Regions from separate parts of the Rhodomicrobium sp. genome, predicted to be linked through region 2. Evidence: riboswitches for the same ligand, from Rfam matches in the RefSeq annotation. Region 2 holds a riboswitch; each other region holds the start of a gene.
What was found. A riboswitch is a leader RNA that binds a small molecule or an ion and turns the genes downstream of it on or off. The one in region 2 is predicted to bind cobalamin.
Positions count from the first base shown of each region.

Region 1 (6,404 bases), on a different contig from region 2:
CGCGGATCGGCAGCGCCGCCGCGTCGCCGCCGCCCGCCCGGATTTCCCCGCGCGACGGCACGAGCCCGGCAAGCGCGCGGAGCAGCGTCGTCTTGCCCGCGCCGTTCGGACCGATCACGGCGGCGAGGCAGCCGCGCGGCAGGTCGAACGACACATCCGCGATGAGGTCGCGCGCGCCGAGCCGGACACCGAGACCGCGCGCCAAGAGATAAGCCGCGCTCATGAGAGGCCACCCGTCAGCGCGCGGCGGTCGCGCACGATCAGATAGAGAAAGAAGGGAACGCCGATGATCGCCGTCAGCACGCCGACTTTTATGTCGGTCGTCGACGGAATAAGGCGCACGGCGATGTCGGCGGCAAGAAGCAACGCCGCGCCGATGGCCGCGCTTGGCAGGAGCAGCCGCGCGGGGTCGTGGCCGACGAGCGGGCGCGCGAGATGCGGCGCGACGAGACCGATGAAGCCGATGGTTCCCGAAACCGCCACCGCGCCGCCGACACCGAGCGCCACGCCCGCGATCACCGCGAGCCGGAGCCGCGCCACATCCACGCCGAGGCTTTGCGCCGCCTCTTCGCCGAGGCTCAGCGTCCGAAGCGCGTTCCTGTTGGCAAGCAGGATCGCAGCGCCCGCCAGGATGAAGGGAAGCGCCAGCGCCACATGCTGGAAACTCCGGTCTTCGAGCGAACCAAGCAGCCAGAAGGTGATTTCAAGCGCGGCGTAAGGGTTCGGCGCGAGGTTCACCGCGAGCGCGGTTCCCGCGCCCGCGAGAGCCGAAAGCGCGAGGCCCGCGAGGATGAGGATCAGAAGGTTTGCGTTGCGGCCCGCCACTGCGAGCAGCACGAAAACCGACGCGAACGCCGCCGCGATCGCCGCCACCGGCAGGGCGAAAGACAGCGCATCGGCGAGCCCCGTTGCAATCACGACGACCGCGCCGAAGGCCGCCGCCTGCGGCGCGCCGAACAGCGCGGGCGAGGCCAGCGGGTTGCGCAACAGCCCTTGCAGCGCCGCGCCGGAAAGCCCGAGGATCGCGCCGATGGCGAGCGCCAGCACCGCGCGCGGCAGGCGGATTTCCTGCACGATGATGCGTTGCGGCTCGGTCCCTGCGCCGAACAGCGCCGCCGTAACCGTATCGGGCGAAAGCGCGACCGGCCCCGCGCCGAGCGACAGCACGGCCAGCAGCGCCGCCACCGCGAATAGCGCCAGCGTCGTCACCGGCCACTTGCGGCGCGGCGCGAGCACGGCCGACTTTACGGCCGAATCCGTATGGGGAACCTGTAAAATGACATCCTCCGCCGACCCGCCGTCGCACGTTGCGTGTCCAGAGCGTTTCATGCGACGAGGCCGCTTGCACGCTTCGAGACAACAGTTACAGCGCCGGCCGGTCTCCTGGCTCGCGGGTCGTGGCCGCCATCGCCTTCCCGAACGCACGCGTTCAGTGGCTTCGATGACGGCTCGCCGCTTACAGTTGCGGGGGCAGCCGCGGAATCGGGATCGAGCGTCCCTCACCGCGTTCCCGTTTCACCCGCTTGCGCGGGCACCGGCGCTTGATGCGGCCTATCATAAAGGCAAAGCGGCGGCAATGCGACGGGCTTCGCGTCGCGTGCGATCAGGCGAGCCGCATATGGCTTGTGCGCGGCACGGCGGCGGGGCTCCAATGCTGGACCCCATGGCGGAGGATTTCCGCGCAGGGCACGGGCGGCATCTCCGGCGGCACGTCCTGTCCGAGAAAGGCGAGTGCCCGCCACAGCAAGCGGCTATCGGCGGGAGTCGGCAGTTCCTTCGCGAAAGTCTGCTTCGAGAGCTTGCTGCCATCGGCGTTGAGCGCGAGCGGCAGATGAATGTATCGCGGCTCTGGCAGGCCAAGCAGCCGTTGCAGCACGATCTGCCGCGCGGTGTTGTCGAGGAGATCGGCGCCGCGCACGACATCGGTCACACCCTGAGAGGCATCGTCGACGACCACGGCGAGTTGATAGGCGAACAGCCCGTCCCGGCGCTGCACGACGAAATCGCCCACGGTCGCAGCGACATCCTCGCGCTGAGGGCCGAACACGCGATCGGCGAAGTCCACGACGCCAGCGGGAACGCGGAGGCGCACGGCGGCATCGTCGCGCGGCGCCGTGAAGGCGTGGCATGTGCCGGGATAGACCGCGCCGCCGATCCGCGCGAGATCGGCCCGCGAGCAGCGGCACCAGAAGACGTGTCCCGCGCGCCTGAGCGCTTCGAGCGCGTGCGCGTAGGCATCGAGGCGCGTCGACTGAAACAGCACGTCACCGTCCCACTCGAACCCGTAGGCCTCAAGCTGCTTAAGGATGCGCGCCGCCGCCCCCGGCATCTCGCGCGGCGGGTCGATGTCTTCCATGCGCACGAGCCATCGACCGCCAACGGCGCGCGCATCGCAATAGCTTGCGACGGCGGCGACGAGCGAGCCGAAATGCAAGGGCCCCGTGGGCGAGGGCGCGAAGCGGCCGATATGGGTCATGCGGTTTTTTTCTTTCACGCCGCGCCGCTGCGCAAGCCTGTGGAGCGTCCCAGCCGCGCCGTTCGTCGGGCTTGCCCGCGCGCGCCTTCGACCTATTTTAAGGAAAGCTTCGGTGCCCGATCAAGATCGGGTGAAACGGGAACGCGGTCGGCGAATTCGCTCATGCCGCGGCTGCCCCCGCAACTGTAGGCGGATGCTCCGATCGGGAGCCACTGGACCGGTAGCGGTTCGGGAAGGCGATCGGGGCGATATCCGCAAGCCAGGAGACCGGCCGAAGCGGCGCGTTGTCAAAGGCGCGCATACGCTTCTCGTTCGGCGGAGGGCCGCACGGTGCCATGCCAAGCGCAAGCCCGCGGTTCGTCGCCGGCGGCTCGTCTGTCATCGCCCGCAGCCGCTCCTGTGACACCCGAAAGGCCATGGCATGGAACCGAAAGACACTACGACAAACGAAGGCTTCAAGGGCTTCACCAACGAGGCGTGCCCGTTCCTGCCGTGTCACAAAGGCGTTCGCGGCAAATTCAATTGCCTGTTTTGCTATTGCCCGCTTATCGCCTATGAATGCCCTGGCCCGTACATCGTCTATACCGACGCGACCGGAATGCGGCGAAAGGATTGCTCGAATTGCACCCTGCCGCATAATGGCTATCGCGGAAGCTGGAACTTCATCCAGAAGTGGCTGAAGAAACCGGAGATCTGGGACGGGCACGATCAGACGCGCGAATTCCGGCTGAAAGCGCCGCCGGTAGAAAACGAAACAGACGAATGACCGCCGACACGATCCCCGCACAGGCCGCCGAACTCATCGCCCGCATCGCCTATCAGCCCGCGCCCGAGGGGCTGCCGCGCCGCGCCCGCTCGATCATGATCCAGGGCACGGCGTCGGACGTCGGCAAGAGCATGGTTGTCGCGGGGCTGTGCCGGGCGTATGCGCGGCGCGGCCTCGTGGTGCGTCCGTTCAAGGCGCAGAACATGTCGAACAACGCCGCCGTGGCGGCTGACAGCGACCTGCCGCCCGGCCCGGATGGCGAGATCGTCTATGGCGAGATCGGCCGTGCGCAGGCGATGCAGGCGCGCGCAGCGAAGGCCGCCCCGTCGATCCACATGAACCCCGTGCTCTTGAAGCCGCAGACGGATATCGGCTCGCAGGTGGTGCTGCGCGGGCGCGTGCTCGGCAATTGCCCGGCGCGGATCTATCATCACATGCGCCAGAAGATGATGCCCGCCGTGATCGACAGTCTCGACCGGCTCCGCGCCGAGGCCGATCTCGTCATCGTGGAGGGCGCGGGCAGCGGCGCGGAAGTCTATCTTCGCAATTCAGACATCACGAACATGCACCTCGCCGAAGCGGGCGGCCTGCCGGTGGTGATCCTGTCGGACATCGACCGGGGCGGCACGATGGCGGCCATCGTCGGCAGCCATCTGCTTCTGTCCGAGGCCGACCGCGCGCGGGTGAAAGGCTACATCGTCAACAAGTTTCGCGGCGATTTCTCGCTGTTCGAGCCGGGCGTGAAAACCATCACCGAAGCCACGGGGTGGCCCTTCCTCGGCGTGCTGCGCTGGTTCGACAGTGCGGAGCGGCTTCCCGCAGAAGACTCGCTCGCTCTGGAGCGTCCGGCCGAGGGCGAGGGTCGCGGCGTCAAGGTCGCGGTGCCGCGCCTGTCTCGCGTGGCGAATTTCGACGACCTCGATCCGCTGGCGGCGGAACCCGGCGTTTCGCTCAAGTGGATTCAGCCGGGCAACCTGATCCCCGCCGACACCGATGTTGTCATACTCCCCGGCTCGAAGGCGACGCGCACCGATCTCGACGTGCTGCGCCGCGAGGGCTGGGACATCGACATTCTCGCGCATGCGCGGCGCGGCGGTCGCGTGATCGGGCTTTGCGCGGGCTTCCAGATGTTAGGCCGCGTGGTGCGCGATCCGCAAGGCATCGAGGGGCCGGCGGGCGAGACGCCGGGCCTCGGCCTGCTTGACATCGAGACGGAAATCGGCGGCGACAAGCGGCTGATCGACATCGACACCACGGACCGCGCGACGGGCTGCCGGGTGACCGGCTATGAGATGCATATGGGGCGCACGACCGGCGCGGGGCTCGAACGTCCCTGGCTCGTGCTCGACGACGGGCGCGGAGGCACCCGGCCCGAGGGCGCGCTATCGGCGAACGGTCTCATCGCGGGCGCCTACGTGCACGGCCTGTTCGGCTCGAACGAGTTTCGCGCGCATTGGCTCCAAAGCATCGGCGCGGCGGCATCCGGCCTGGATTTCGACGCGCGCACCGAAGCGGCTCTCGAAGCGCTGGCGGATCACGTCGAAAAGAACCTCGATCTCGACGCGCTGCTGGCGCTGGCGGTTTGAAGCGGCCCGTTGCCTTCACAAGGCGGCGAGCGAGCCGCGAAGCCTTGAGCGCACCCACAAAACCTGATTTCCGCCGCAAACGAAGCCGTTGACCGCGCCGCGCGCCTCGCTTATCTGCTGAGCATGGCTATACGATCCATTGTCACGATCCCGGACGCGATCCTGCGCGAAAAATCGAAACCCGTCGAAACGGTCGACGACGAGTTGCGAGCGCTCGCACACGACATGCTTGAAACCATGTACGCCGCGCCGGGCATCGGGCTGGCAGCGGTGCAGGTCGGCGTGCTGCGCCGCCTTATCGTGATGGACGCGCAGAAGGGCGACGAGAAGGGCAAGAATCCGCTCATTCTCATCAATCCCGAGATTCTCGCTCACGGCGACGCTCCGCGCGTTCATGAGGAAGGCTGTCTGTCCATTCCGCAGATGTACGCGGAGGTGGAACGTCCCGCGCTTGTGCGCGTGAGCTACATCGACGCCGACGGCAAGCAGCAGGAACGCGATTTCGCCGATCTTGAGGCAACCCTCGTGCAACACGAGATCGACCACCTGGAAGGACGGCTGTTCATCGATCACCTGTCGCGGCTGAAGCGGACGCTTATCATCCGCAAGTTCCAGAAGATGCAACGCGAGCGCGCCAAGGCCGAGGTTCTGTAAGCGCCGCCGGGTTTTGCAAATACTGACAAGCCCGAAGCGCCATGCTTCGATCAGCTTACGCGCTGTGCCACGCCGCCAGCGTGTGCGCCAGAAAGTCGGGCTGTTCCAGCGTGGACAGATGCCCGCAATCCGGCACGACTTCGAGTTTCGCACCGGGAATCGCATCGGCGATTTCCTTCGCGAGCGCGGGCGGCGTTAACTCGTCGCCATAACCCACCACGACGAGCGTCGGGCAGCGGATCGAGCCGAGATAGGGCCGCGAATCCCGCCGCCCCATGATTGCCGTCTGCTGGCGGACGAAGACCTCCGAACCGCCTTCGAGGATCATGCTTTCGACGATGGCGCGAAGAGCATGATCGTTGCGACGGCTTGCGTGCACGAAGACAGGGAACAGCAGCCCCGGCAGATCGCCGAACTTGCCGGTTTGCGCCATCTCGATCTGATGCTTGCGGCGCGCCGTCTGCTCCGGGGTATCCGGGCGCGCCGTTGTATCGAGCAGCGCGAGCTTGGCCACGCGATCGGGAGCGCGCCGCAGGATCTCGAAAGCGACATAGCCGCCCATCGAAAGCCCGGCAAGCGCGAACCGCGGCGGAGCGGCTGCCAGCACATCGTCGGCGAGGCCCGCTATGGAGTCGCTTCGTGTGTGGTTGGCCACCGTGACGGCCGCTCCCTGTCTGAACAGCACGGGAAGCTGGCTGCCGTAAAGCCGCGTGTCGCAGCCGAGGCCTGGGATCAACAGCGTTGGCAAGGTTTCCATGATGCGTCTCTCCGGCTCCCCTCGTGCAACCCCCATGACTTCCGACCGGGGATGCACGCGACTTGAGCAGCACATTCTAATGTAAGCGCTCCATGTAGGCGCTCGTCAACGCGCGTCGGCAGCCGACTCCGAGGCGTTCCGGGAGAGCACGCCGTTGCCGTCCTT
Region 1 covers NZ_JASGFR010000005.1:71,739-78,142, reverse strand. The annotation lists gene QM659_RS03505 (ABC transporter ATP-binding protein) at 1-223, opposite strand, end outside; gene QM659_RS03500 (FecCD family ABC transporter permease) at 220-1,329, opposite strand; cobalamin riboswitch at 1,356-1,554, opposite strand; gene gluQRS (tRNA glutamyl-Q(34) synthetase GluQRS) at 1,604-2,476, opposite strand; cobalamin riboswitch at 2,570-2,767, shown strand; gene QM659_RS03490 (cysteine-rich small domain-containing protein) at 2,898-3,242, shown strand; gene QM659_RS03485 (cobyric acid synthase) at 3,239-4,828, shown strand; gene def (peptide deformylase) at 4,952-5,482, shown strand; gene QM659_RS03475 (alpha/beta fold hydrolase) at 5,538-6,239, opposite strand; gene QM659_RS03470 (response regulator) at 6,345-6,404, opposite strand, start outside.
Region 1: another riboswitch for cobalamin. It lies ahead of QM659_RS03490 (cysteine-rich small domain-containing protein); the one in region 2 lies ahead of QM659_RS15940 (ribonucleoside triphosphate reductase).

Region 2 (6,404 bases):
CAACGCGCGCACTTCGGCCCATGACGGCCCCGCGCCACTGCCCGCCCGCATCAGCGAGGCGTTGTGGCAGTAGCGGCAGGCCCAGGGGCAGCCCTGACAGAAGACGGTCGCCGCAAGCTGCCCCGGCCAATCCACGGAGGAAAGGCGGGCAAGCCCGCCAATCTCGATACTATCTTGCATCTTGCGCGCTTTCCGGGCGGAAAACCGCAAACACCTTTCCTGAAAGCGCTTTGGTCATTGCGCGCTCTTGTCGGCGTCGGCGCGCTCGGCCTTGCATTCGCGGAAATACTGCCGCTCGTTGAATTCGCCGACCTTGCCCTGATTGAACGACGAGACAGGCCGGTGATAGCCCATCACGCGCGTCCAGACTTCGCAGGGCTGGCGCTCCTCGTCGGTCAGGGTCACGTCGTCGGCGGTGGGGGTCCAATGTGCGTTCATGTCTCTTCTCCCTCGTTTGATGGAAATCAGGCCGCCGCCTTGCGCGCGCCGAGCCGTGCGCGCTTCGCCGCAAGCCGCTCCTCGTCGCAGATCGGGCAGAACTTGTGCTCGCCTGCGATGTAGCCGTGCGTCGGGCAGATCGAGAATGTCGGCGTCACGGTGATGTAAGGGATGCGGAAGTTTTCGAGCGCGCGGCGCACGAGCTTCTTGCAGGCTTCCACCGAAGAGATGCGCTCGCCCATGTAGAGATGCAGCACGGTGCCGCCCGTGTATTTCTGCTGAAGCGGCTCCTGCCGGGCCAACGCGTCGAACGGATCGTCGGTGAACCCGACAGGCAACTGGCTGGAGTTGGTGTAATACGGCGTCTCGTCCGTGCCCGCCTGAAGGATACCTGCGAAACGCTTCTTGTCCTCGCGCGCAAAGCGATAGGTCGTGCCCTCGGCGGGCGTCGCTTCGAGGTTATAGAGGTGGCCGGTTTCTTCCTGAAACGCCACCATCTTCGCCCGAACGTGATCGAGGAAACGCAGCGCGAAGGCGTGGCCCCACGGCGTCGAGATATCTTCGGCGTCGTCGGTAAAATTGCGGATCATCTCGTTGAGGCCGTTCACGCCGAGCGTCGAGAAATGATTGCGCAGCGTGCCGAGATAGCGCTTCGTGTACGGGAACAGCCCCGCATCCATGTGACGCTGGATGATCTTGCGCTTGATTTCCAGGCTGTTGCGGCCGATGTCGAGCAGTTCGTCGAGCCGCGCGAACAAGGCCGCTTCGTCGCCCTTGTGGAGGAAGCCGAGCCGCGCGCAGTTCACGGTGACCACGCCGACCGAGCCCGTCTGCTCCGCCGAGCCGAACAACCCGTTGCCGCGCTTCAGAAGCTCCGTCAGGTCGAGCTGCAGGCGGCAGCACATGGACCGCACCATGTTCGGCTTCAGTTCCGAGTTCACGAAATTCTGGAAATAGGGCAGGCCGTATTTCGCGGTCATCTCGAACAGGCGCGTCGCGTTTTCGCTCTCCCACGGGAAATCCGGTGTGATGTTGTAGGTCGGGATCGGGAAGGTGAACACCCGGCCTTTCGCGTCGCCCGCAGTCATGACTTCCATGTAAGCGCGGTTGATCATGTCCATTTCGGGCTGGAGATCGCCATAGGTGAAGTCCACCTCCTTGCCGCCGATCATCGGAACCTGCTCGCGGAGGTCTTCCGGGCAGGTCCAGTCGAAGGTCAGGTTCGTGAAAGGCGTCTGCGTGCCCCAGCGTGACGGCACGTTGAGGTTATAGATCAGTTCCTGAATGCACTGGCGTACCTCGCCGTACGGCAATCTGTCCTTGCGGATGAAAGGCGCCATGTAGGTGTCGAACGATGAGAACGCCTGCGCGCCCGCCCATTCGTTCTGAAGCGTGCCAAGGAAGTTCACGATCTGTCCGACAGCACTCGACAGGTGCTTCGGCGGCGCGGCCTCGACCTTGCCCGGCACGCCGTTCAGCCCTTCCTGCAACAGCGTCCGCAGCGACCAGCCCGCGCAATAGCCCGCCAGCATGTCGAGATCGTGGATGTGGATGTCGCCGTCGCGATGCGCGCGGCCCACTTCCGGCGGGTAGACGTGGCTGAGCCAGTAATTTGCCACCACCTTGCCGGAGACGTTCAGGATCAGGCCGCCGAGCGAATAGCCCTGATTGGCGTTCGCGTTCACGCGCCAGTCCGCGCGCTCCAGATATTCGTTGATCGAGCTTTCGACGTCGATGGCGGCGTGGCGGTCGGCGCGAAGCCGTGCGCGCTGCTCGCGATAGACGATGTAGGCGCGGGCCGTCGCGAAGTGGTTCGCGGAGATGAGCACCTGTTCGACGATGTCCTGAATTTCCTCGATGTGCGGCGACCGGTCCGCGAAGCGATGCGCGATCACCTTCACCGCCTGAATGGCGAGAAGATGCGCCTCGGTGGCGTCGAAATCGCCGGTGGCGCGGCCCGCACGCTCGACCGCGGAGCGGATCTTCGCCGCGTCGAACGGCGCGAGCGCGCCCGAGCGCTTCACGATGCTGAGCGGCAGGCGGGCGGCGGAAATTACCGCCGTGGAGTCAGGACTGGAAGACAAGTGAACCCCCGTTGGATCATGGGGGCGGGGCCGACAGACGCGCGAACGAAACCGGCTTCACCGGTCGCGGCACGGCCTGCGGACACCCCGCCCGAGGACGTTATTCCGATGTCGCGGCAGGTCTCCTGGCTCGCGGGTCAATGCTTCCGTCTGGCCTTCCCGGTGATTTCGCACCAGTGACGCGATCGACGGCGGCTCGCCGCTTACAGTTGCGGGGGCAGCGCCGGACTTGCACCGGCTTCCCTCTTGGCTCCCGAATCTTGCGCTATCGGGGGACCGTGACCCCCACATCTAGGGGGCTGAGTCGCGCGACCTCGCAATGAGTGATTCGGTGTGCGCACGGAAAGATGTGAACAGCGGGGACGAAAGGAAAAAAAGCTTGCCGGCCTGCGGCAGGCAACCGGAGACGACGTTCGCAACTTTCGCAGATTCGCGGCTCTCCCTTCGCAAACATCCACATTTTCAGTCCTTACCGCGTTCTTTCTCTTGCGGATATTGTGAAGCCCGAAATGAAAGCGGGCGCCCGAATGCAAACCTTGATTGACGACGACGCCTCCGAGGCGGCGACCACCTTTGTGGAGATGGTCTTCCCCGAACAGGCGAACCATTACGGCACGCTGTTCGGCGGCAATGCGCTGAACCTCATGGGCAAAGCCGCCTTCGTCGCGGCCACGCGGCGCGCGCGCCGCGCCGTGGTGATGGCGACATCCGACAAGGTGGAATTCCACGTGCCCGTCAAGGTGGGCGAACTCGTCGAACTGTCCGCCCGCGTCGTGCGCGTAGGCCGCGCATCCATGACCGTCGAAGTCTCGATGATGGCCGAAAAGCTGCTTTCGGGCGAGCGTCGCCTCGCCGTGCGCGGCTCGTTCGAGATGGTCGCCGTCGACGAAGCAGGCCGCCCCACAGCGTTTCGCCCCTGATTTCAAAATACAATTTCCTAGCCGCCGCTGCCCAAGAGAGGAACCTGCCCCGTGAAGTCGCATACCGTTCGCACATACAAATCCGCCGAGCCTTTGCCCCGCGCCGAACAACTCGCCTGGAAGATCGCCGAAGTCGCCGCCGACCCGGTCGCGGTCGACCCTGCCGTGGTCGAGATGATCGGCAACCGCATCATCGACAACGCCGCCGTTGCCGCCGCTTCGCTCGCACGCCGCCCGGTGGCTAACGCCCGCAATCAGGCGCTCTCGCATCCCTTCAAGCCCGGCGCGGCCGTGTTCGGCATCGCCTCGCATCGCCGCTTCTCGCCGGAATGGGCCGCGTGGGCCAACGGCGTCGCCGTGCGTGAACTCGACTTCCACGATACGTTCCTCGCCGCCGACTATTCGCATCCCGGCGACAATATCCCGCCGATCCTTGCCGTCGCCCAGCATTGCGGGCTTTCCGGCGAAGCGCTCGTGCGCGGCCTCGCGGCGGGCTACGAAATTCAGGTCAATCTCGTAAAAGGCATTTGCCTGCATGAGCACAAGATCGACCATATCGCCCATCTCGGACCCTCGGCTGCGGCAGGCATCGGCGCGGCGCTGGGGCTTCCGGTGGAGACGATCTGGCAGGCTGTGCAGCAGGCACTGCATGTGACGACGACGACGCGCCAGTCGCGCAAGGGCGAGATTTCGAGCTGGAAGGCTTACGCGCCCGCTTTCGCCGGCAAGATGGCGGTCGAGGCGGTGGATCGAGCCATGCGCGGCGAAGGCGCGCCGTCGCCCGCATGGGAAGGCGAGGACGGTTTCATCGCATGGCTGCTTTCCGGCCCCAAGGTGGAATACTCCGTGCCGTTGCCTGAGAAAGGCGAGCCGAAGCGCGCCATCCTCGACACCTACACCAAGGAATATTCGGCGGAATATCAGAGCCAGGCGCTCATCGACCTCGCGCGGCGGATGCGCGAGAAGATCGGCAATCTCGCGACCATCGAAAACATCGTGATCCACACGAGCCATCACACCCATTACGTGATCGGCACGGGTGCGAACGACCCGCAGAAGATGGACCCGAATGCGAGCCGCGAAACGCTCGACCATTCCATCATGTACATCTTCGCGGTCGCGCTGGAAGACGGCGGCTGGCACCACGTGCATTCCTATGCGCCGGAGCGCGCGAAGCGGCCCGAAACCGTTGCCTTGTGGCACAAGATTTCGACCGTCGAAGATGCGGAGTGGACGCGCCGCTATCATAGCCGCGACCCGAAGGAAAAGGCGTTCGGCGGCCGCGTCGTCGTCACCCTGCGTGACGGTCGCGTGATCGAGGACGAGCTTGCCATCGCCGACGCCAACCCGCTCGGCGCGCGCCCCTTCGCCCGCCCGCAATACATCGAGAAGTTTCTCACGCTTTCGGAAGGCATCGTCTCACCCGCCGAGCAACAGCGCTTTCTCGAAACCGTGGACCGGCTCGAACGGCTGCGCGGCGAAGAGCTTCTGGGACTGAATTTCACCGTCGATCCCGTCGCGCTTGGCGCGGAGCGGGCGACCGGCCTTTTCGAATGGAACGGCACATCGCGCGAGACGGGCCGTTCAGCCGTTGTCGGCGCTTAGGGAGGACAGCATGCTACAGGACGCAACGAAGGCCGCCGGGCCGAAGCCGAAGAAGTCGGTCGCGCTTTCCGGCATCATCGCGGGCAACACGGCGCTTTGCACCGTGGGCCGCACCGGTAACGACCTCCATTACCGCGGCTACGACATTCTCGACGTGGCCGAGACCTGCGAATTCGAGGAGATCGCGCATCTCCTCATTCACGGGGCGCTGCCGACGCCGACGGAGCTTCACGCTTACAAGACGAAGCTGAAGGCGCTGCGCGGCCTTCCTTCGGCGGTCCGCGTCGCGCTCGAAGCGCTGCCGGCCGCCTCGCATCCCATGGACGTACTCAGATCGGGCGTGTCCGCGCTCGGCTGCGTGCTGCCGGAGCCGGTCGACCACAACCATCCAGCTGCGCGCGATGTGGCCGACCGGCTCCTGGCTTCGCTGGGTTCCATGCTGCTCTACTGGCATCACTTCGCGCATAATGGCCGCCGCATCGAGGTGCACACCGACGACGATTCCATCGGCGGGCACTTCCTGCACCTGCTGCATGGCGAACGCCCGCGCGAAAGCCACGTCCGCGCGATGCACACCTCGCTGATTCTCTACGCCGAGCATGAGTTCAACGCGTCCACCTTCACCGCACGCTCCATCGCGAGCACGGGATCGGATCTGTATTCCGCGGTGACGGGCGCGATCGGCGCGCTGCGCGGGCCGAAGCATGGCGGGGCGAACGAGGCGGCCTTCGAGATCCAGAAGCGTTACAATTCAGCCGAAGAGGCGGAAGCCGATATCCGCCGCCGCGTCGAGGCTAAAGAGGTCGTGATCGGCTTCGGCCATCCCGTCTATACGGTCGCCGACCCGCGCAACAAGGTCATCAAGGAAGTCGCCCGCCGCCTGTCGCACGAGGTCGGCGCAACGAAAATGTTCGAGATCGCCGCGCGCATCGAAAGCGTGATGGCGGAGACGAAGAAGATGTTCCCGAACCTCGACTGGTTCAGCGCCGTGTCCTATCACCAGATGGGCGTTCCGACCGCGATGTTCACGCCGCTTTTTGTCATCGCACGCACGAGCGGCTGGGCGGCGCATATCATCGAGCAGCGGCAGGATAACAAGATCATTCGTCCATCCGCGAATTATGTCGGCCCGGAAAACGTGGCGTTCGTGCCGCTGGAAGATCGCGGGCGCACGCCTGCACCGTCTTCCGCGCGTGCGGCGTAGGGAGCGGACATGCCTTATCTCAACGGTTTCGACCTGCCCGACCAGACGGCGGGCTTCCGCTTCCGCGAGCTGCTGGAGCGTCGGGGCATCCTGAAACTCCCCGGCGCGCATAACGGCATGGCGGCGCTTCAGGCAAAGGCGGCTGGCTTCGAC
Region 2 covers NZ_JASGFR010000056.1:2,957-9,360, reverse strand. The annotation lists gene QM659_RS15950 (anaerobic ribonucleoside-triphosphate reductase activating protein) at 1-180, opposite strand, end outside; gene nrdD (anaerobic ribonucleoside-triphosphate reductase) at 235-438, opposite strand; gene QM659_RS15940 (ribonucleoside triphosphate reductase) at 465-2,522, opposite strand; cobalamin riboswitch at 2,620-2,818, opposite strand; gene QM659_RS15935 (acyl-CoA thioesterase) at 3,050-3,442, shown strand; gene QM659_RS15930 (MmgE/PrpD family protein) at 3,494-5,047, shown strand; gene prpC (2-methylcitrate synthase) at 5,058-6,251, shown strand; gene prpB (methylisocitrate lyase) at 6,261-6,404, shown strand, end outside.

Region 3 (6,404 bases), on a different contig from region 2:
CCTCTTCCGCGAAAAATTCGACGAAAGCCGCGCCATAAGCGACTTCGCCACGCGATTCCGGCAGCGGTTTTCCCATCTCCACGGTCATGAGGCGCGCCAGCGATTCCGCGTGGGCCAATTGAAGGTTGTGCCAGCGTTTGAGGATCGCCGCGCGCTCCTTGGCAAGCAGCCCGCTCCAGGCCGGAAAAGCCTTGTGCGCGGCCTCGATGGCCTCGCGGGTTTCTACGCGCCCGAAGTTCGGCACGCGCGCGAGGAACGCGCCGGTTGCGGGATTGACGACAGGGAGTGCCGGTTCGCCCCGCCATTCGCCTCCAATCAGACAGCGATCACGGAGCAGTGTCTTGAAAATCTGGTCCATGACTCCTCTTTCAGCGGGTCAGACATAATGCCGCGCCGCTGTAAATACTACAAGCGCCACCGGATTATGGCACCTGTTCCCAAAAAGCCACAAACTCTTAACGAATCAGCGCTCAATCACAGGATGCATTTGATATTCCCTGCAACCGAATATTAATGTGAGCGAAGAGCCCTGCGAGACAAGTCGCAGGCAGGAACGACGGAGCCCCCAATGACGAGCGTCTTATCACCGGTCCTGTCAGAAAGCACTCCCAATTCTCAAGCGCAGCCCGCCGAGAGCGCGGATTTCGCATTTCTTTCTCAACAAGATAGCCGTGAATATCTCGCCGACATGCTGAAGGAACTCAGCCTGATCGCCGGTCATGCCGATCTCGACCGCGCGCGCGAACTGATCGAAGCGGCTCTTGCCGAGATCGAGCCGCAACATTCCTGACAGACGCGAACAACCGCCGCGTGTTGATCGGCGGCGGAAAGAAGACTTGAAACCGGGCCTTTGAGCTATCCCTTCAAGCGTCATGCCGCAAATCGCGTGTGGCATGACGCGGTATGTTTCCTGTGCCGGTCTGCTTTTCTGCGTCAGATAAAGGCGCATTGGCACAGGCCCATTGCGGTGCGTTGCGCGAACCGCGCCTGAGCCGTCCGATGGCGCCCGCTGAGGCGGCGACCTCCGCGTTGGAGGCGTAAAGGCATCGTTCGGCGACCATGCCTCAGCGGGTGAGGCCCAGCATTGCCTCGATGTCTATGTGGCGGGCAAGGTGTGCGGCAAGGCGGTCGAGCGTGTCGTCTATGGCGGTTTCGTAGGAAAGCGCCGCAGGCTTGCCACCGAGCCGCGCCAGCCACGCGGCGCGCTGACGGTCGTCCGCGAACAGGCCGTGGACATAGGTGCCCATCACGCACCCGTCCGCCGACACCGCTCCATCGGGCCTGCACGATCCGTCCTCGTGGACAAGAACAAGCGGGCGCGCGGTGTCCGATCCGAAGGTGCGGCCGATGTGGATCTCGTAACCCGAGAACGGCACGCCGTCGGCCGCTGTCCGGCCCGTTACCGCCGCAAGCCGCTTGTCGCCCGAAAGCTCCGTCTCGACATCGAGCAGGCCGAGCCCCGGCACCCCGCCCGGCCGTCCCTCGATGCCCGCCGGATCGGCCACCCAGCGCCCAAGCATTTGATAGCCGCCGCAAAGGCCGAGCACGCGCCCGCCGCGCCGGACATGGGCGAGGATGTCCGCTTCCCAGCCGAGCGCACGCAGCGCGGAGAGATCCGCAATGGTGGCCTTCGAGCCCGGCAGGATGACAAGATCCGCGTCGGCGGGAAGCGGTTCGCCATGGGCCAGCGTCACGAGATCGACGTCCGGCTCAAGCCGCAGCGGATCGAGATCGTCAAAATTTGCGATGTGCGGAAGCACCGGCACCGCGACCCTCACGCGCTGGCCGGTCTTCGCGCCTTCGCGCACCCAGTCGCGGCTGAAGCCGTCTTCAGGCGGCAGGGCATGCGCGTCCGCAAACCACGGGACGAGGCCGAGCGACGCCCAGCCGGTTCGTTCCGCGATGAACCGCATGCCCTCCGCGAAGAGCCCCGCATCGCCGCGCATCTTGTTGACGATGAAGCCACGGATCATGGCGGCATCTTCGGCGTCGAGCACCGCGCTCGTGCCGACGAGGCTCGCGATCACCCCGCCCCGGTCGATGTCGCCGACGAGCACCACGGGCACGTCCGCCGCCCGCGCGAAACCCATATTCGCGATGTCGTTCGCGCGAAGGTTCACCTCGGATGGCGAGCCAGCGCCCTCCACCAGCACGAGGTCGCATTCGCCTTTCAGCCGCGCGAAGCTTTCAAGCACGGCGGGCATCAGCGCTGCCTTCCGCGACTGATAATCGCGTGCCTCGGCCTTGCCCCACACATGCCCTTGCACGACGATCTGCGCGCCGGTCTCGCTCTGCGGCTTCAGGAGCACTGGATTCATGTGAACGCTGGGCGGCACGCGCGCGGCGCGGGCCTGAAGCATCTGCGCGCGGCCGATCTCGCCGCCATCGGCCGTGACGCCCGCATTGGTCGACATGTTCTGTGGCTTGAACGGACGCACGGAAAGCCCCCGATCCGCGAACAGACGGCACAACCCCGCCACGATCAGCGACTTGCCGACATCCGAGCCGGTTCCCTGAAACATCAGTGCGCGGGCCGTCCTGTCGCCCAGCCGTCTCTCGTCGTCGCGAATACGTGTCATGCCCGGTGTCGATCCTTCTTCAGCGCGAAATCTCTACACCGCCCCGGCGCCGGATAAAGCGCCCGCCGATTGACTTCGCGTCACGGGCGTATCACAAATCGAGACAGCCGACGGTCCCTTCGGGGACGAAAAGGGAATACCGGGCGCACCACATCGTGCGAAGCCGGAGCTGCCCCCGCAACTGTGAGCGGCGAGCCTGCGCCAATTGCCACTGGAACCTGTTCCGGGAAGGCGGCACGGGCCGTGACCCGCGAGCCAGGAGACCTGCCGTCGCCTGCCGGATCGCGTTGCCGCGTTCCCTTGAAGCGCCGTTCCGGGCGGGGTGTCCCGGAGCGCAAGGTCCGACGGGAGGAGTGCAGGTCCGCCCGCCGCACGCGCCGGACGGCTCGCCGTCCGCTCCCCGGAATGAAGCATGGAGCCGCCCTCGACCTGTAAAGCCCCGCCAGCGCCCCGCGCCACCGTCTTCGTGTGCGTGCTTTGTGGACGCGACCCCGCCGACAAGGCCGCGCCTCCCGCAGGCCGCGCGCTCTACGAAGCGCTCGCCGCCGAGCGCGAAGCCAGCGCTGACACGCGCTTCCATATAGAACCGGCGCAATGCCTGTCGAACTGCAATCGCGGCCTCACCGTCGCCATCGCCGGGCCGGATCGCTGGACCTACATGTTCGGCGAACTGACGATCGAGGACGCGCCGAGCATTTATCGCGGCTGTGCAGCAAACGCCGAAACCGAAGACGGCCTCGTGCCGTGGAACGAGCGCCCCGCCTGCTTCCGCCGCGCGCTCATCGCGCGCGTGCCGCCGCTTCCTGAAAGGAGCCTCTGATGTCTCTCGCGAAAGTCCCCGTCACCATCATCACCGGCTTCCTGGGCGCGGGCAAGACGAGCCTTGTCCGTCATCTGATCGAAACCGCGAACGGCCGCCGCCTCGCGGTCCTCGTCAATGAATTCGGCGATGTCGGCATCGATGGCGAGATCCTGAAGGGCTGCGCCGATCCCGCATGCCCCGAAGACGCTATCGTCGAACTGACGAACGGCTGCCTTTGCTGCACCGTCGCGGACGAATTCGTGCCGACGATGACGGCGCTCCTGAACCGCAAGGAGCCGCCCGAACACATTCTCATAGAAACATCCGGCCTCGCGCTGCCGAAGCCGCTGCTGAAGGCGTTCGACTGGCCCGACCTGAAGACGCGCATCACCGTCGACGGCGTGATCGCGGTCGCGGACGCCGAGGCCGTGGCGGATGGCCGTTTCGCGCCGGACCCTGAGCTTGTGGCGAGACAGCGCGCGGGCGACACCAGCATCGACCACGACACGCCGCTCGGCGAAGTGTTCGAGGATCAGGTGGCCTGCGCCGATCTCGTGATCCTGAACAAGGCCGATCTCGTCGACGAGGCGCGGCTTGCCGTGGCGCGCGAAGCGGTGCTGGCGGAATCGCCGCGCCCCATCCCCGTGATCGGGGCAACCGAGGGGCGCGTCGATCCGCGCGTCGTGCTGGGGCTTGGCGCGGCTGCGGAAGACGACCTCGACGCGCGCCCGACGCATCACGATCATGGCGAGCCGCACGACCATGACGATTTCGAAACGGTCGCGGTCACGCTGCCGGAGCAGACATCGCAGGCCGACATCGTGGCGAAGGTCGAGGCAGCGGCCCGTGCGTACAACATCCTTCGCGTAAAAGGCTATATCGCCATCGCGGGCAAGCCGATGCGGCTTCTCGTGCAAGGCGTCGGAACCCGCGTTCGCGCGCAGTTCGACCGGCCATGGCGCGCGAGTGAGGAGCGCGTCTCGCGGCTCGTCGTCATCGGCGAAAAGGGCTTCGACGGGCAGGCGGTTGCGGCGGCGCTCGGGGCCTGACGCATGCACATTCTTTTCCGTGAACGGCACGGCCTCGAAGAGGCGGCGGTGGCGGAAGACCTCGGCCAGACGCCCGCCGACCTGGCGGTGCTTTCCTTCGCGGACAGCGACCTCGCAGCCTTCGCGGCGGGCTGGCGTGCGGGCGCGGATCTCCCGACGCTGCGCCTCGCCAACCTCGCGCGGCTGAGGCATCCGCTTTCGGTCGATCTTTACATCGAGAAGACGCTCACGGGCGCGCGGGCCGTTCTTGTCCGCTTGCTCGGCGGCATCGACTATTGGCGTTACGGTGTCGAGCAGCTTCGCGCGCTGGCGGAAGCGAAGGGCACCGCGCTGGCGTTCGTTTCGGGCGACGGGCGCGTCGATCCGCGTCTCGACGAGGCATCGACGGTGCCGGTCGCCATGCTGCGGCGTTTGCAGGCGCTGTGCGATCAGGGCGGCGCGCAGGCAGCGCAGGCCGCCCTCGCTGAACTTGCGCGCGCGGCCGGGTTCGATACGGAAACGACGGATGATGCGCACCCGCTTCCGCGCCACGGCTTCCTTGCGGGCGATCCCGCGATCTGCCCCCTCGCGCCGCCACGCGAAGGCGATGCGCCGCGCGCGCTCATCGTCTTTTACCGCGCGGCACTCGCCGCCGCCGACACCGCGCCCATTGAAGCGCTGCTCGATGCTCTTTCTACGCGCGGCTTCGATCCAGCCGCCGTCTTCGTCGCGAGCCTCAAAGACGAGAGGACGCGCGCCTGGCTCGCCGACGCGCTCCGCCGGATCGTGCCGGACGTGATCGTGAATGCGACGGCGTTTTCAGCGCGCGATGCGGAAAACGGAGCGTTCGACGCTTCGGATGCACCCGTGTTGCAGATCGCGCTGGCGGGGTCTTCGCGCGAGGCTTGGGCGGAGTCGGATCGCGGCCTGTCGCCCGCCGACCTCGCGATCCACGTCGTGCTGCCGGAAATCGACGGGCGCATCTTCGCGGGCGCGATCTCCTTCAAGGAGCCGGAGGCGTCGGACCCGGAGCTTGGCTTTGCCCGCGTCGTTCATGCGCCTGATGCCGAACGCGTCGAAGCGGTCGCGGAAAAGGCGCGCGCGCTTGCAAGGCTGCGGCGTACCGCGCCCGCCGAGCGCAAGCTCGCGCTCGTGCTCTCCTCCTATCCCGGCCGCGACGATCAGATCGCCCATGCGGTGGGTCTCGACGCCCCGGAAAGTGCGGTCGAAATTCTGCGTCTGCTCTGCGCCGAGGGCTACAGCTTAGAACAATTGCCGGCCGACAATGGCGCGTTGATCGAAGCGCTTCTCGAAGAGCGGATGGCGTGGCCGTTCGCCGACTATCGCGCCGCTCTCGAAACGCTCGATCCGGCGCTGCGCGCGGCCTTGTTCGCCGCATGGGGCGAGCCGGATGCAGACCCCGCCTGCCGCGATGGGGCGTTCCGCTTCCGCGCGGCACGCTTCGGCAATGTCATCGTTGCGGCCCAGCCCGAGCGCGGCAGTGCGCGCGACCGCGTCGCCGAGTATCACGACCCGCGCCGTCCGCCGCGCCACGCCTTCGTTGCATTCTATCTCTGGCTGCGCCATGCCGCGAAGATCGATGCGCTCGTGCATATCGGCGCGCATGGCACGCTCGAATGGTTGCCGGGAAAGTCGGTCGCCTTGTCGGGCGCATGCTGGCCGGAGGCGCTGACCGGAGCCCTGCCGGTGGCTTATCCCTTCATCGTCAACGACCCGGGCGAGGCCGCGACCGCGAAGCGCCGCCTCGGCGCGGTGACCATCGGGCACATGACGCCGCCGCAGCGCATCGCCGCACTGCCGCCCGAGTTCCGCACGCTTGAGCGTCTCCTCGACGAATATTCCAACGCGGACGGCCTCGATCCGCGCCGCCGCGAGCGGCTCGCGTGCAACATCGTGGACGCGGCCCGCGAGGCGAAGCTCGACCGCGACCTCGGCCTCAGCGACGGCATGGCGCCGCTCGACGCCGTGGTGAAG
Region 3 covers NZ_JASGFR010000028.1:39,233-45,636, forward strand. The annotation lists gene QM659_RS12060 (NAD-dependent succinate-semialdehyde dehydrogenase) at 1-358, opposite strand, end outside; gene QM659_RS12065 (hypothetical protein) at 569-790, shown strand; gene QM659_RS12070 (cobyric acid synthase) at 1,065-2,579, opposite strand; cobalamin riboswitch at 2,674-2,866, shown strand; gene QM659_RS12075 (DUF1636 family protein) at 2,992-3,399, shown strand; gene cobW (cobalamin biosynthesis protein CobW) at 3,399-4,430, shown strand; gene cobN (cobaltochelatase subunit CobN) at 4,434-6,404, shown strand, end outside.
Region 3: another riboswitch for cobalamin. It lies ahead of QM659_RS12075 (DUF1636 family protein); the one in region 2 lies ahead of QM659_RS15940 (ribonucleoside triphosphate reductase).